One region of the Yersinia vastinensis genome, then DNA from elsewhere that is predicted to be linked to it. Evidence: predicted binding sites of a transcription regulator. Region 1 holds the regulator's gene; each other region holds the start of a gene.

Region 1 (5,057 bases):
GGTTCCACGTCCAGCTCAATACCCTGTCAGACAGACGCACGGCTTCATAAGAGAAGTCTGCGGCGATCTCTTCCATCAGCGTAATCGCATTTTGCTGCGCTTTCTCATGGGAGATTTTCTTGGTACGTGCTTCATCTGCCACGGCTTTTTCAATCGCCTTAGAAGCCAACAGCTTTTTGAAGAGGTCTTGGCGATCTGGCAAGCTCGGGCCGACAGCGGCCAGACGTTGGCGGGAGAAGTGCATCCGCGCCACGCGCGCCAGCTTATGGGCTATCGTCTTATCGGTGCCATGCTCACTGGCCATCCGGCGCAATGAAACTGTGGTCGAGAAACGCACAAAGCTATCGCGGCCCAGCCACAATACGGCAAAGAATTTCTGCACACCATTCAGCACACGCAGATGCGGCGTACCATGGCCTTCACGCCCTGGCGAACGACCAAACATCACGGAAACCGGCAACATTTGAATGTCCAGCTCCGGATTATTGCGGTGCAGATCTAGATAATCGTGGAACAGCTTGACCGACTCTTGCTTAGGTGCGTAATAACGAAAGACTCGAGGGCCATTATCGATAAACACATGACTTGGCAGTTGCACGCCATCGATTTCCAATGGAATCAATGGGTCGGGCAGATCCTGCGCCTGACACTGCGCTCGCAAAGTCAGCAAATCAGCCTTAGAATTGTAAGGCAAAACGTACAGAATAGGACGAGAAGGGTCTAACCCTAACTCAGTCACAGGATCTGCCGGAATAACCTTGCTTTTTACCAACAGTTTAAGTGGTAAATTCAGTAACTTATAATATATTTTACGCCAACCTGACATAACTACATGAAGCCTCTTGTTAGCAATTCGTCGCAAGGATACCAGAAACTGGTTTTGAGATCTGTGGTGATAAGACAACAGAAAGCGGCAAAGATCATCATTAACTTAAGATAAAGGCAATAAAACATGGCGAATCAATCAACAGGGCTTACCCGAATCTATAAAGCGGCCGGTTATTCGATGAAAGGCCTCAGTGCTGCCTGGAAAAACGAAGCCGCATTTCGCCAAGAATCAGTAGCTGCCATCGTCGCTATCATACTGGCCTTCTGGCTAGATGTAGATGCTTTAGCGCGCATTTTATTGATTGGCAGTGTCGCGTTAGTGATCATTATTGAAGTCATTAATAGTGCCATTGAAGCAGTAGTTGATCGCATCGGCAGTGAATTCCATGAACTTTCAGGCCGTGCCAAAGATATGGGGTCTGCCGCTGTGTTTCTCGCTATCCTGCTGGCGCTTTTTATCTGGATAACGGTGCTCTGGCAGCATGTGGGCTAGTTGCGTGGCTGAAATATCGTGGCTTTGGGCACGGTGAGCAACACAATAAAAATAAGCTGTGATTAATCCCTGTTTTTATTCACTCTTTGGTTCCCAATACAGGCTTACCTGTATATACTCACAGCAAGACTGTATAAACAAACAGGGGGCGAAATGAAAGCACTTACGACCAGACAGCAAGAGGTTTATGACCTGGTGCGCGATCACCTATCGCAAACTGGCATGCCGCCGACCCGTGCCGAAATTGCGCAGCGTCTGGGATTCCGCTCTCCTAACGCCGCTGAAGAGCATTTAAAAGCATTGGCCCGCAAGGGTGTTATTGAGATTGTTTCTGGCGCTTCCCGCGGTATTCGTTTACTGATGGAAGAAGAAGATGGCCTACCGTTGATTGGCCGAGTTGCAGCAGGTGAACCCTTGCTGGCACAGCAACATATTGAAGGGCACTACAAAGTCGATCCTTCCATGTTTAAGCCAAGCGCAGATTTCCTACTGCGGGTTAATGGGATGTCGATGAGAGATATCGGTATTCTGGATGGTGACCTACTGGCGGTGCATAAAACACAAGATGTGCGTAACGGACAAGTGGTTGTCGCGCGAATTGACGATGAAGTCACAGTAAAACGCTTGAAAAAACAAGGTAATATCGTGCAGCTTCTTCCTGAAAATAGCGAGTTCCAGCCGATTATTGTCGATTTGCGTGAACAAAGTTTCACTATTGAAGGACTGGCCGTTGGTGTCATCCGCAATGGCGACTGGATCTGATTCTAGTTGTTGATGTATACCCTCTTTACTTAGAGGGTATATTGTTCATATAACCTTCTGTTCTATTAATTCACTTTATATTGAGAACAATCCGATAATACGTGATTACCTGCTGTTTTAACTGAATATAATATGGTTTCGTTATTCAATTATGGTCCTCATTACGACCAGTAACATTGGTTTTCCTTCAGTTATTAATATCCTCTGCTATAGTTATTTATACGGTAAATAAAACAATCATGCTTAATTTAAATTAAGACTGTGAGTGACTAATTTAAGCAAAGATTGGTTTTATAAAGAATGTTTATCGTACCTAATTAACTTATTCCAAGATAGCGGAGTTATTATGAATAAAGATCAAGCTGACGGTAACTGGAAGCAGTTCAAAGGAAAAATTAAAGAGAAATGGGGCAAACTGACTGACGATGACCTAACCGTTATTGAAGGTAAGCGCGACCAACTAGTAGGTAAGATCCAAGAGAAATACGGCTATCAGAAAGAGCAAGCCGAGAAAGAAGTGAAAGCTTGGGAAGACCACAGCAAATACCGCTGGTAACAGCCTTAAAAAGGAATTTAATTGATGTCGATATAAATTATATTGGGTCTCTCATTTCATAGAATATACGTTATTACATAGTGATATTAATAATGAAAATATTCTATTTAGTCCTAATCTAATATCGATAAGACACAAGGAAGTGTCCTGTGGTAGCTTCTATTTATTATCATGGCAGTGTTCTTTAACGCATATTCTAATTCAACCTATTACTGTATTATTACTATATTGATAACGGGCTGACCCTTATCGCCAGATATTTATTTTTTTTTCATCACAATAGAATGGTCATGATCACAATGATCGTGGCTTTCACATGCTTCAACTTCCCCGCATTTAGTGCATAAGCCATGGGCTTCCACCACGCTATGGCGCAATGTAAAACCAGACTGTTTTGCTAACTGTGCCAGTGCTTCTTCAATACCTACAGTCGGGCGTTCAGTCACAATCTTGCAGCGATCACAGATAAAGAGTGCGGAGGTATGAGTTGGCTCTTCAAAATGATGGCACAACACATAGCTGTTAGCTGACTCTACTCGGTGAATAAACCCTTGTTCGAGCAAAAAATCTAATGCGCGGTAGACCGTTGGCGGTTTAGCTTGCGGCTCGGAAACACGGAGCAAGTCTAATAAATCATAAGCGCTGATTGCGCCGGGCTGTTGCGCCATGAGGCGTAAGACTTCAAGACGTTGCGGTGTCAGCCGGACGTTACGTTGTTGGCACAGGCTCTCAGCCTGAGCAAGCAGCTTTTCCTGGTTGGTTGAGTTCATGGTTTCATCCCGCAGCGTTTGAATGGAACAGATTTTATCATATTTACGGTTAATCGCCGATAGATGAAAAAGTGCGAAGCCGTGGAGTATCACAATTTTGGTAACGTACAGTAAAATATCCCTTTTTATAGCACAGCTATCCCCCACGCGGTCATCGTCAGGTTCTATGGTATAATCACGCATTCCATCCCTTTGTCTTGCGTATTTAATGCGCAAGGAAAATGGGTAATTGATGCAGTAATAACCGATGAAATCACAGTAAATGCACGAAGCTCAGACTTTTTCCAGCACTCAGGTAGATATGCCCAAATACCCCCTACAACGTTTTTCCGTCGCGCCGATGCTCGATTGGACAGACCGCCATTGCCGCTATTTCCATCGTTTGTTAACTAAGCAGACGTTGCTCTATACCGAAATGGTTACTACAGGTGCGATTATCCATGGCAAAGCAGACTATTTGGCTTATAGCGAGCAAGATCATCCCGTCGCGTTACAGCTTGGGGGCAGTGATCCACAAGCGCTAGCACATTGCGCTAAATTGGCGGAGCTTCGTGGATACAATGAAATTAATCTGAATGTCGGCTGCCCTTCTGATCGGGTACAAAATGGGCGTTTTGGCGCTTGTCTAATGGCTGAGTCAGATCTGGTTGCTGATTGTATTAAAGCCATGCGTGATGTGGTTTCTATTCCTGTCACGGTGAAAACCCGTATTGGGATTGACGAATTAGATAGCTACGAGTTCTTGTGTGAATTCGTGCAGACTGTCGCAGAACGTGGTGAATGTGATATTTTCACGATCCATGCCCGTAAAGCCTGGCTTTCAGGATTAAGCCCAAAAGAAAATCGCGAAGTTCCTCCTCTGGATTATGAGCGGGTTTATCAGCTTAAACGTGATTTTCCGGCACTGACTATCGCTATTAATGGCGGTGTCAAAACCTTGGCTGAGGCTAAAGACCATCTTAAGCATCTCGATGGTGTGATGATGGGGCGTGAAGCCTATCAAAACCCCAGTATTTTAACGCAAGTGGACCGCGAACTGTTTGATCCAAATGCACCAGTGGTCGACAGTGTTAAAGCTATAGAAGCGCTTTATCCTTATATTGAACAGGAGCTGTCGCGTGGCGCTTATTTGGGCCATATCACTCGGCATATCCTTGGTATTTTCCAAGGGATCCCCGGTGCGCGCCAGTGGCGCCGTTATTTGAGTGAAAATGCGCATAAGCCCGGAGCTGATGTTTCCGTGGTAGAAAAGGCGCTAGCTCTAGTGACCCGCCCACAGCATAATTCGTTGTAGGAAATCCCACTATAAGTTAGTCAATTTGACCACGCCTGCCAGTTTTCTGGCAGGTTGTGTTTTATTTATACCCTTTAAATTCAATATGTTAATCTTATTTTCAGGTTGGCACGTTTCTTGTAATACTCCTAATAAACCCTCTGTTTGTATCCAACATAATTCAGTTGCAGGAAGGCGGCCTGCGAGATAATCCCGATGAGCATACCGTGGTAAGCGATGCGGATTATTGAGAGACGCCAACACACATGCAGCTTGAAGTATGGTGGGGATAGATTTTATGCATGGGAACAAACAATGATTAAGGAGCCAGCCATGTTCGAAATTCTCTTTGTGATCGGCTTTTTTATTATGCTG
Region 2 (5,057 bases), 1.2 Mb from region 1:
TTCGGATTCCGCCACTGCTAGTGTCAGATGACCACGTAAATAGCCACCCGCAAAGAGATCATCATCACTGGCGTGCTCTACCATGTCGTCAATTTGCGCTAAAATGTGCGTTTCGAAATCTGCGATCATCACTTTTCCTTAATAACCCACATATTTCAAACCACCACCGTGTTGACGGCTCTCGATCACCTGCATAACTGACTTGAATCAGCTCATTAAGATGAACGCCTTTGCCACCTGTCTGTGGTTTGAAATCTATTGGGTGTAAATTCTATGTTCTGTATTCAACGCAATTGACCTCACGGGTTAGTGACCTCGTGGCTTCAAATGCAAAGGATATGTTTAAACTAAATCTTCCGGGTAAGGGAAAAGTTCTGGTGCCAGCGGCGGCGTATTGTAAAACGATTGTAGCGCCTGAATAAAGCCCGCAGGTCGTGGGGATATTCCATTTTCGAGATGCCATAGTACTTGTTCACGTACTTTACGCTGGAATGTTATCCGATCAGGTTCACAATCGCCTTCCAGATTGTCGCAACTGACATTGAAAGGGAAACCCGCCGCAACGCAGAACATCCACTCCAGTGCCTGTGGTTTGATCTCGACTACCTCAAACTGGCTCTGGGTTAATGCATCACGCCCATCAGGGCAATACCAGTAGCCAAAATCTATTTGCTTGCGCCGCTCTTCACCGGCAATACACCAATGAGAGATTTCATGCATCGCACTGGCATAATAGCCATGGGCGAAAATCACCCGATGATAAGGAAATTGTTCATCGGCTGGCAGGTAGATGGGTTCATCATCGCCCTTTACCAACTGCGTATTATATTCATCACTAAAACAGGTATTAAAAATGCCGATTAATTGCTGATAATCATGGGTCATGCTGGGGTCCGTCAGAGCGGTATCGACAAGGATTTATCACTTTACCCTTGCCCCGATACCTTAAAGTTATGCGAAAACGTGTAATCCTAACCAAGAACTAATCTCAGCGCCGTGGCTGTCATAAAGCAACTTACAGCTCATGATAAATGACACTACGACAATCATTGGACGAATTAATTTCTGCCCTTTAGTCAGAACCATGTGCGCCCCAAGGCGAGCACCCAACACTTGCCCGACCAGCATCACCATCCCGATACTCCACACCACTTTGCCGCCGACGATAAAAAATATCAGGCTGCCCACATTGGAGGTGAAATTGAGTACTTTAGCGTGAGCAGTCGATTTTGCCAGATTAAAGCCACACAGGGTCACAAAGGCCAAAGCATAAAATGAGCCGGCTCCTGGGCCGAAGAAACCATCATAAAAGCCGACACCGCCACCCGCTATCAAGGCAAATGGCCACGCGGACAAACGGCGCTGTTGGTCAACTTCACCGAGTTTTGGTGTCACCAGAAAATAGACACCAATACCAATGACCAACAAGGGCAGAATTTGGCGCAAAAGATCAGCGCGCATATGTTGGACCAAAATAGCCCCCAACATTGACCCAACCACGGTGAGTGCGATGGTCAGCCGCTGATCCTTTAGATTCACCGCTCCACGGCGGATAAAATAAAGGCTAGCGGAGAATGATCCACCGACAGATTGCAATTTATTGGTCGCCAAAACTTGCGCAGGCGGTAGCCCCACTGCCAACAATGCCGGGACGGTAAGTAACCCACCACCACCGGCAATGGAATCAATAAATCCGGCCATTAAAGAGACTAAAAATAGTATCCCCAAAACCCCAGGACCAAGAGTGAACCAATCCATGATCTATTCCGCAGCGAAATACGCATTAAACATCATAAATGATTGATTTAAATGTTTTTTCATTTTAAATCCCATTTGTTTTATCCGGCTCATTATCCGGTTTATTGTTCACTGCTAAAAGTTGAGTATACCTGTCAGCGTGGGCATTATAAAAGGATGAGTGGCGAAATGAAGAAGTAAATATTTAGTATCTTATCGGCTGGTGTTCGTAAAAACAGATTGAACTCCCCACTCAAAGTGCTGTATAAAAAACCAGTGCATTAATGTGGGAGTAAAAATCATGCTACGTATCGAAGTGACCGTTGATAAAACCAAGAAATTACCCGCCGGCGCTCTATCCGCTCTAGCTATCGAGTTTAATGATCGCGTAAAGCGTCGCTATCCAGAGGCTGAGGCTACAATAAGATTGGCAGGTATGGACGGGTTAACTGTATTCGGTGGGCTGCCTCACGACAAAGAAGTGATTCAGGAGATTTTGCAGGAAACGTGGGAAAGTGCGGATGACTGGTTTCAGGCTTAACACCTTCTATCTGACCGGTTACCTACCGGCTACTCCCTCCCCGATATCCCCCCAGTATTTGTGGAGCAATGAATCTGTTCTATGATGCCAACCACATTGATGAAAACTTAATACAATTATTAATATTATTTTAAACTGATTATTTGGATACGGAAATTTAGATACTTAAACGAAAAACAGGAATATTCCTACAAAACCAACCCTAGTATCTGATTATTTTTTGACCTAAATCACGTTATCGTGAGTTCATGAATTATCGTTGCAGTAATAAATTTGATGCTCATGTGTATTTTAAAAAGTAAACGAGAATTCATATTAATAAACTTATTCTTTTTATCATATTTTATATCTGGGCCATTACTTAAAATGAAAAAATTTAACTACAAATTATCTTGTATCGCCTTAACTATTATATCTGCGATTAGTACTACAACTTCTTATGCTGACATCGGTTTTACAGGTGATGTAATACCCGACTTACCTGACTGGGATATTCCAGGGGTAATAATAATTGGTAATACGTCATTTGGTGCTATGGATATTTTCAATGGTGGACCGTTGAACAGCGGAAGTGGTGGAACGTTAACCAGCGGAAATGTAGCCGCTGGGCTATGGAGCTATATTGGTTATAGTTCTACAGCTACCGGTGAGGTAGTTATTACTGGCTCTGACTCTAAGTGGATAAATAACGGGGTGCTCTTTGTTGGTTATAACGGTAACGGCACATTACTGATAGCGGATGGAGGAGTTGTAAATAACCCTGTTAACGCGACACATGTTGGTTTTGGTGTTGGGGCTGTTGGTTATCTTGAAGTCAGTGGAACTGATTCACAATTAATCAACGGCGGTGAGTTACGCATTGGTGGCGAAAATGACAGTAATGGCATGATGCGAATTACCGATGGTGCTGTAGTCACTAACCAAAATGATGCTGATATTGCGTATCGCCCAGGTTCAACCGGTAGCGTTGAAGTCACAGGTCTAGGCTCAATCTGGAATGCCGGTAATCGTATGTTCATCGGCCATGAAGGTGATGGCAGTCTTAAAATCACCAATGGCGGCGTTGTTACCACGGCAACGAAAGCAAGCGTTGCGGCAGGAACGACTTCAACCGGTTATGTAGAAGTGAACGGTGCAGGTTCCCGCTGGCAAGTGGGTACTTTACTTGATATAGGAACAAATGGCCCTGCCACCATGGTAGTTTCTGATGGTGGTGTAGTAACCAGTCAAAGCGGGAATATTAACGACTCTATCGGAGTGGTAGAAATTACCGGCACCGACTCTCGTTGGGATAATGCCGAGACCCTGCAAATTGGTTCGTTTTACGCATCAGTAGGTTCTAATAGTACTCTAAATATCACTAATGGTGGCGTTGTAACTGATAGTTTTGGTTATGTTGGTGCAGGGAAAGATGCCACTGGCCGAGTAAATATCTCAGGTACAGATTCTTCTTGGCACAACGCTAACAGCTTGGTTATTGGTAACAGTGGGAATGGCTCTGTCGTCGTCTCCGATGGCGGGAGTCTCAGTAGTTCTGGTAGCTATGTCGGCTATACCGCTGGCTCAAAAGGTGACGTTTTGGTCACTGGTGTTAACTCCAATTGGGTTAATACAGGTGATATTCGTTTTGGGGAGTTTGGCGGTAACGCCTCACTGACTATTAATAACAGTGGGACTGTTCAAACCGATAATTTAACCATTGCTAAAGATGCAACTTCAATCGGAGTACTGAATATTGGTAGCGCAGCTAATTATACTGCGTCATTAGCCGGTTATATTAATACACCACTTATTACCTTAGGGAGCGGTGATAGCTCAATTGTCTTTAACCATATTGATACTGATTATCAGTTTAATTCTGCCATTGCTGGCAGTGGTAAAGTGGCAGTTTACAACGGTACAACTGTACTAGATGGTATAAATAATTACAGCGGCACCACAACTGTTAATGGGGGTACTTTAAAGGCAGGTGCGGCAAGCAGTTTCAGTGCGGATTCTGACTATATCGTCGATACAGCGGGGCTACTGGATTTAGCTGGTTTTGACCAAACACTGAACAGTCTGAACAACAGCGGTACTGTAAGCCTTAACGGTGCACCAGGTACTGTATTGACAGTATCAGGCGATTACATCGGCAATGATGGTTTGCTCAATTTTAACTCAGTACTGAATAATGACACCTCGGCTACTGATAAATTAGTCGTTAACGGCAATACTTCGGGTACAACTCGCGTGGGTGTGACTAACTTGGGTGGCAGTGGTGCAGCAACATTGAATGGCATTGAGCTGATTGAAGTCAATGGGCTGTCGAACGGTGAGTTTGTTAAACAAGGACGTATTGTTGCTGGCGCCTATGATTACTCTCTGGCGCGTGGTGTCGGAACAAATGCAAATAATTGGTACCTGACAAGTACAGTTATTCCAGTTGATCCAATTGACCCAGTTATTCCAGTTGACCCAGTTGACCCAGTTGACCCAGTTGACCCAGTTGATCCAGTTGACCCAGTTGACCCAGTTGACCCAGTTGACCCAGTTGATCCAGTTGACCCAGTTGACCCAGTTGACCCAGTTGACCCAGTTGACCCAGTTGACCCAGTTGACCCAGTTGACCCAGTTGACCCAGTTGACCCAGTTGACCCAGTTGACCCATCATTAATGATCAAACGTCCTGAAGCGAGCAATTATGCAGCTAACCTGGCTGCAGTCAATAACATGTTCGTGACGAACCTTAATGACCGCATGGGTGAAACACAGTATATCGACGCATTGACCGGTGAAC
Region 3 (5,057 bases), 1.5 Mb from region 1:
GCCGCCATTAGCCTGGTGAACCAAACCGGGTTGTAGACTGATTTGATCTTTATGCCACCTGACACAACCAAATAGCTGTTCTGGCTCGACCCACTCCTGATAGAGACAGCGTGAGATAGCCGCAAACGGCTCGTCACCACGCTGTGCTGGTTGCCAAGTGACTTGGTGACCATGCACCTGATAATCACCGCCAAACAGGGCAGCGGCCTCAGGTTGCAGCTCTTTAACAGCTTGGGCGATCAATGCCAAGTACTCAGTACTTTCCTGTGCTTTGATCAGCATAAAACGCGGTTTAAATTGTGGATGACAGAATAATGTCATGCCATTTTCTAACCGGGGTTGAATTGCCGCGAAAGGAACAGGTTCCAACTGGGAGGCAGTAGCAAATAACGCTTCATATGGCGTTGTGTTCGGCAGCAGTGACTGCCATTCAAGTCTGTTATTGGTCAAAGTGATAGATGCAATCGTCAAAAAGGGAAAGTGCGATTATACAAGAATAAAGCAGACTGCATATACGTAGAGTGGTAGTTGATGGTAAGGAGTAAGATATCGACAGTGTTCCGTACAAAAAATAAACGAATCATGTGCTTTTAGTAGGGTGAAATTCTGTGTAAAGCTGTTATGCTTGCGTTAAGTTACACGGTCACTAAAGAGCTCACGATGAAATATCAACAACTGGAAAATCTGGAAAGCGGTTGGAAATGGGCATATTTGGTAAAAAAACACCGTGAAGGTGAGGCCATTACCCGCCATATCGAAAATAGTGCAGCGCAGGAAGCTGTCGACCAGCTGCTGAAGCTTGAAAATGAGCCGGTAAAAGTGCTGGAATGGATTGAAACCCACATGAATATGCAACTGGCCAATAGGATGAAGCAGACGATCCGTGCCAGACGCAAGCGACATTTTAATGCAGAACATCAGCATACCCGCAAGAAATCAATCGATTTAGAGTTTTTGGTATGGCAACGTTTAGCGGCCCTTGCCCGACGTCGCGGTATCACTCTGTCAGAGACGGTAGTTCAGCTAATTGAAGATGCTGAACGCAAAGAGAAGTATGAAAGTAAAATGTCATCCTTGAAACAGGACTTACAGGATATTCTTGGTAAGGAGATTTAATCCGTTTCGGTATGACTGAATATTAAGATCATTGAGACACCACGATTAAGAGATTAAAAAATCCGGCATGATCGAATTTAGCTGAATAATTTTTTTAGAATTAGATGATAAAAAAAAACCCCGCAAAGCGGGGTTTTTTATGAAAGCCGTAAACTTAAGCCTGTGGCTGAGTTACAACTTCTTTGTAGCCTTTAACTTCGATCTCTACGCGACGATCTGGTGCCAAGCACTCGATCAGAGCAGCACGTGGTTTCACGTTGTCACAGGTGTTGCCTGTAACTGGGTTTGCTTGACCTTCACCGCGTGCGGTGATTTTGTCAGCAGGGATACCTTTAGAAACCAGGTAGTCACGCACGCTGTCAGCACGACGCTGAGACAGAGCTAAGTTAGGAGCTGGTTGACCGATACGGTCAGCAAAGCCCAGAACAACTACAGAACCGTCTTTAGGATCGATAGAGCTCAGCTGTGAATACAGTTGGTCCAGAGCTTGCTGGCCTTCTGGTTTCAGAGTTGACTTGTTGAAAGCGAACAGCACGTCTGATTTCAGAGTGAAGCGCTTAGTGTCAACAACTGGAGCTGGAGCTGGAGCTGGAGCTACTGGAGCTACTGCATCGTCCTGACCGAAACGGTAAGAAACACCTACGCTCAGCATGCCGTTGTCTGGACGAGCACCAACGGTACCTTTATCACCGATGTTGCTAACCCATTGGTATTCCATACGAGTAGCCCAGTTTTTGGTCCACGCGTATTCAGCACCCAGAGCTACCAGTGGAGATACACCGGTGTCATGGTTGCTAGAACGTGCGCCAGAAGTCGCGTCAAACGCGCTTGAGTCTACACGCCAAACCAGACCACCCAGACGGGTGTACAGGTCCAAGTCCTGAGCAATTGGGTAGCTCAGTTTAGCAGCCAGCTGAACGCCTTGTGCTTTAAAGTCGCCGTTACGAACGTCGCCTTTGTAAGGCATACGGCCAAGCCAGTCGTATCCCATTTCAAAGCCCAGGTATTGGTTGGCTTGGTAACCCAAGAACGCACCAGCACCTAATTGGTCTTTATGGGTAGGACCGTCGTTGCCAAGGTCGCCATAGATACCGCCAGTGCCAGTATCTTGATACTGGGACCAGCCCAGTTTACCACCGGTGTACCAGGTGTTATCTTTCGGTGCGGCTTGCGCTACTGTAGCGAAACCAGCCAGTGCCACTGCTAATGCGATAGCTGTCTTTTTCATTTTACGCCTCGTTATCATCCAAATAGGCAATGAGCTTTAAAAGCTAAGCCCTTGGTTAAAATTCTTCGTCAAGGTATTCGCGCTCCCGTTAATCACGCTGCCAGTATAATTTGGCGTTTTAGAGCAACCTTGGCGATGTAAAGTCTACAACGTGGCGAGAAAGTTACAAGTGTGATGTGATAAACCGCCTGAAAAAAAAACGAAATTGTGCATAATCTTTAACGATTTAGCGGTAAAAGGCAGCTTTTTCTAGACGTTATTTTTTGCTGTAAGCCGCATTCTGACTCGCTTTATGCCGATTTTGCAGGAGTAAGCGCTAAATATTGTAAAAATTCATGGGATAAATCCTAAATTTACTTAATGATACAAAGAAGAATGAATTTTTAACGTTGCGCACTGTCCTTGATTCGATTTTGTGTCATCCAAAGGATGCATCACAAACCCATAAGCATTCCCTAACTTTGCTGCCAAACGTAATCGGATACGATCATTTTCTGACAACTCCGGTAGCCAACCAAGAACGACACTATAATTTCCCGTCAACAAGGCTTTTTCCATCGCATCGACTGTTGATAATGGATTTATCTGCCTTACCTGAACGATTTTGCTCGCGGGCAAACCAGATTGCTGTATCCATGAACGGCTTAATTTTTGTTGTGGTGTTAACCATAGGAGCCACCGTGATTGCTTGCCTAATTGTTGTAATAGAGGAAGCAATAGCTGGGTTACCGCAGGCTGGTTTTCACTGTACACAAGTTCACTGATAAGGCCACTATCTGTTGGTGCATCAACTCGCTCCTGCGTATTTCCGGTAAGAAGAGAATGATAATTAGCATGATAAGGTTTTAGTGATTGAGTACGCATTATGAACCTCGCCTGTAGTGTGCTGTATGCATATACAGTAGTCACTGTTTATTCGAAGATCAACTAAATTTTTACAAGGCGCTTCGCATTATTGCGATGTAAATGGGCGCAAAACCATTTTGTGTTTGGCTCGGTTAGCTATATTGCGTATTTTTTAATTAGTTGTTCCTCTTACACTTATTGCAACAAAACAGGGACGATAGGTCAGATTTTTACTAAAGGAGTAGTAATGAAATACGTATCAGAAAACATGATAAGGCGGGCGCAATCTCGTTTTGATTTTTTAGGTCAAATCGCTGCTCGCTCACAATTTGGCGGTTATGGCCTACTAGCCAACGGTATTATGTTTGCTGTGGTCTCGGAGGGGGAACTTTATTTACGAGCGAATGACCAGATTGAATACCGCTTTCGCCTCAGAGGAATGGCCAATCTTGTGTATGCCAAACGTGGGCTTCCTGTTTTACTGCGTTATTATTGGGTAGATACAATATTGTGGGATGATGACCTCGTTCTGCGTAATTTTGTCTGGCAGGCCCATCAAGGCGCCAAAACCGAGGTTCTCAGTAAGAATAGTTCCTCTATTCGTTTGAAAGACTTGCCCAATATCAGTGCTAGCCTCGAACGGCTCTTATGGAAAGCAGGGATTACAAGTGCGGATGAGTTGCGCCTTGAGGGGGCTAAACGCTGTTACCTTAAATTGCGTACTTTAAGGCGCTCACTCGGGGTGAATGTTTTGCTGGCTTTAGCGGGGGCAATCAGTGGCCATCACTCTGCTGTGCTGCCACTGATGATGCGCAGTGAGCTTATCGAATGGTTTGAGATACATATTCGTTCCCCCAAGGCGGCACAATACGAGGCAGCATAGCGATGGTCCATAGATAGAAAATGGCCCGAGATGTTAGTGTGTTGGTGGTTGACCAATACGTTTATTAAGCTCGCTAAGTTCAGGCAACAGTTCCAGCAATAGGCCAATTTGTTGTAAAACCAATTGGTCTATGCTTTCCGGCTCAGGATTGCAATTTTGTAGCCGGGTAGATAAACCCGTCAGCACTCGCGCCATTTGGGTGCTGTCAGGTTGTTCTTGCTCCAGTGAACCTTCGATATAGCAAATCGCATCATTGAGTAGGTTCAGTGTGTCGGCGTTACTCAGCTTTTCACGATGAGCACCCAAAGCCGATATATAACTTAGCATGGTGTGGTTTAGGCAAAGCAACCGAAATGCTGCTTCATGAGTCTCTTTGTCGTTTTGCGGCTCCGCTGACATATTTGAAATAACGGATGCGAGTTCTGCATCACAATTGTGTGCGTCACGACGGGCGATACGGTAGGTAAGGCTATTATCTTTGCCTTGATGATATTGCACTAAAATAGCATCGAGGTAACGGCAGTTTGCATTCAGTGTTTTATGCACAACCGCAGGGAGATGGCGGAATTTCCAGTCCGGCCAGATATAGCTTACGGCGACCCATGCGATTGCACAGCCGAGCAGCGTGTCAAACACACGTGGAGCGGCGACCTCGAATCCTTCTCCTAAAAGGTTAAAACACAATAAGACCAGCAAAGTAATAAACATCGTTGCATGGGCATACTGAACATTGCGAAAAGCAAAAAACAGCACCCCACTGATAACTATCAAGATTAATTGCCCCTCAATTGAAGGCACAAAATAAAGGATAGGTAACCCGATAAGTATGCCTGCGAGGGTGCCAACAATACGCCGGGTTAGGCGGCTACGTGTTGCGTTGTAGTTTGGTTGGCAGACAAAAAGACTGGTTAATAGGATCCAGTAGCCATGGCGCATACCAGTCAGTTGAATAAATGCGTATCCGACACAAAGCACGACTGACAT

The links. Region 1 encodes LexA, which represses DNA repair genes until DNA is damaged. Its sites were predicted from a motif close to TNCTGTATGTACATACAGNA; they were not measured.
Positions count from the first base shown of each region.
Region 2: a site for LexA is predicted at 1,997-2,016, ahead of ACIOG0_RS07210 (DinI-like family protein). Genes of this name have one in related genera too.
Region 3: a site for LexA is predicted at 3,229-3,248, ahead of sulA (SOS-induced cell division inhibitor SulA). Genes of this name have one in related genera too.

Region 1 is NZ_CP173260.1:358,266-363,322, forward strand. It holds gene plsB (glycerol-3-phosphate 1-O-acyltransferase PlsB) at 1-826, opposite strand, end outside; gene ACIOG0_RS01510 (diacylglycerol kinase) at 953-1,321, shown strand; gene lexA (transcriptional repressor LexA) at 1,475-2,083, shown strand; gene ACIOG0_RS01520 (CsbD family protein) at 2,430-2,639, shown strand; gene zur (zinc uptake transcriptional repressor Zur) at 2,900-3,409, opposite strand; gene dusA (tRNA dihydrouridine(20/20a) synthase DusA) at 3,672-4,703, shown strand; gene pspG (envelope stress response protein PspG) at 5,016-5,057, shown strand, end outside.
Region 2 is NZ_CP173260.1:1,520,597-1,525,653, reverse strand. It holds gene ACIOG0_RS07225 (YfcL family protein) at 1-129, opposite strand, end outside; gene ACIOG0_RS07220 (elongation factor P hydroxylase) at 343-885, opposite strand; gene ACIOG0_RS07215 (sulfite exporter TauE/SafE family protein) at 952-1,758, opposite strand; gene ACIOG0_RS07210 (DinI-like family protein) at 2,039-2,278, shown strand; gene ACIOG0_RS07205 (autotransporter outer membrane beta-barrel domain-containing protein) at 2,645-5,057, shown strand, end outside.
Region 3 is NZ_CP173260.1:1,868,431-1,873,487, forward strand. It holds gene ACIOG0_RS08610 (Lon protease family protein) at 1-450, opposite strand, end outside; gene matP (macrodomain Ter protein MatP) at 661-1,116, shown strand; gene ompA (porin OmpA) at 1,271-2,344, opposite strand; gene sulA (SOS-induced cell division inhibitor SulA) at 2,702-3,208, opposite strand; gene ACIOG0_RS08630 (TfoX/Sxy family DNA transformation protein) at 3,438-4,073, shown strand; gene yccS (YccS family putative transporter) at 4,107-5,057, opposite strand, start outside.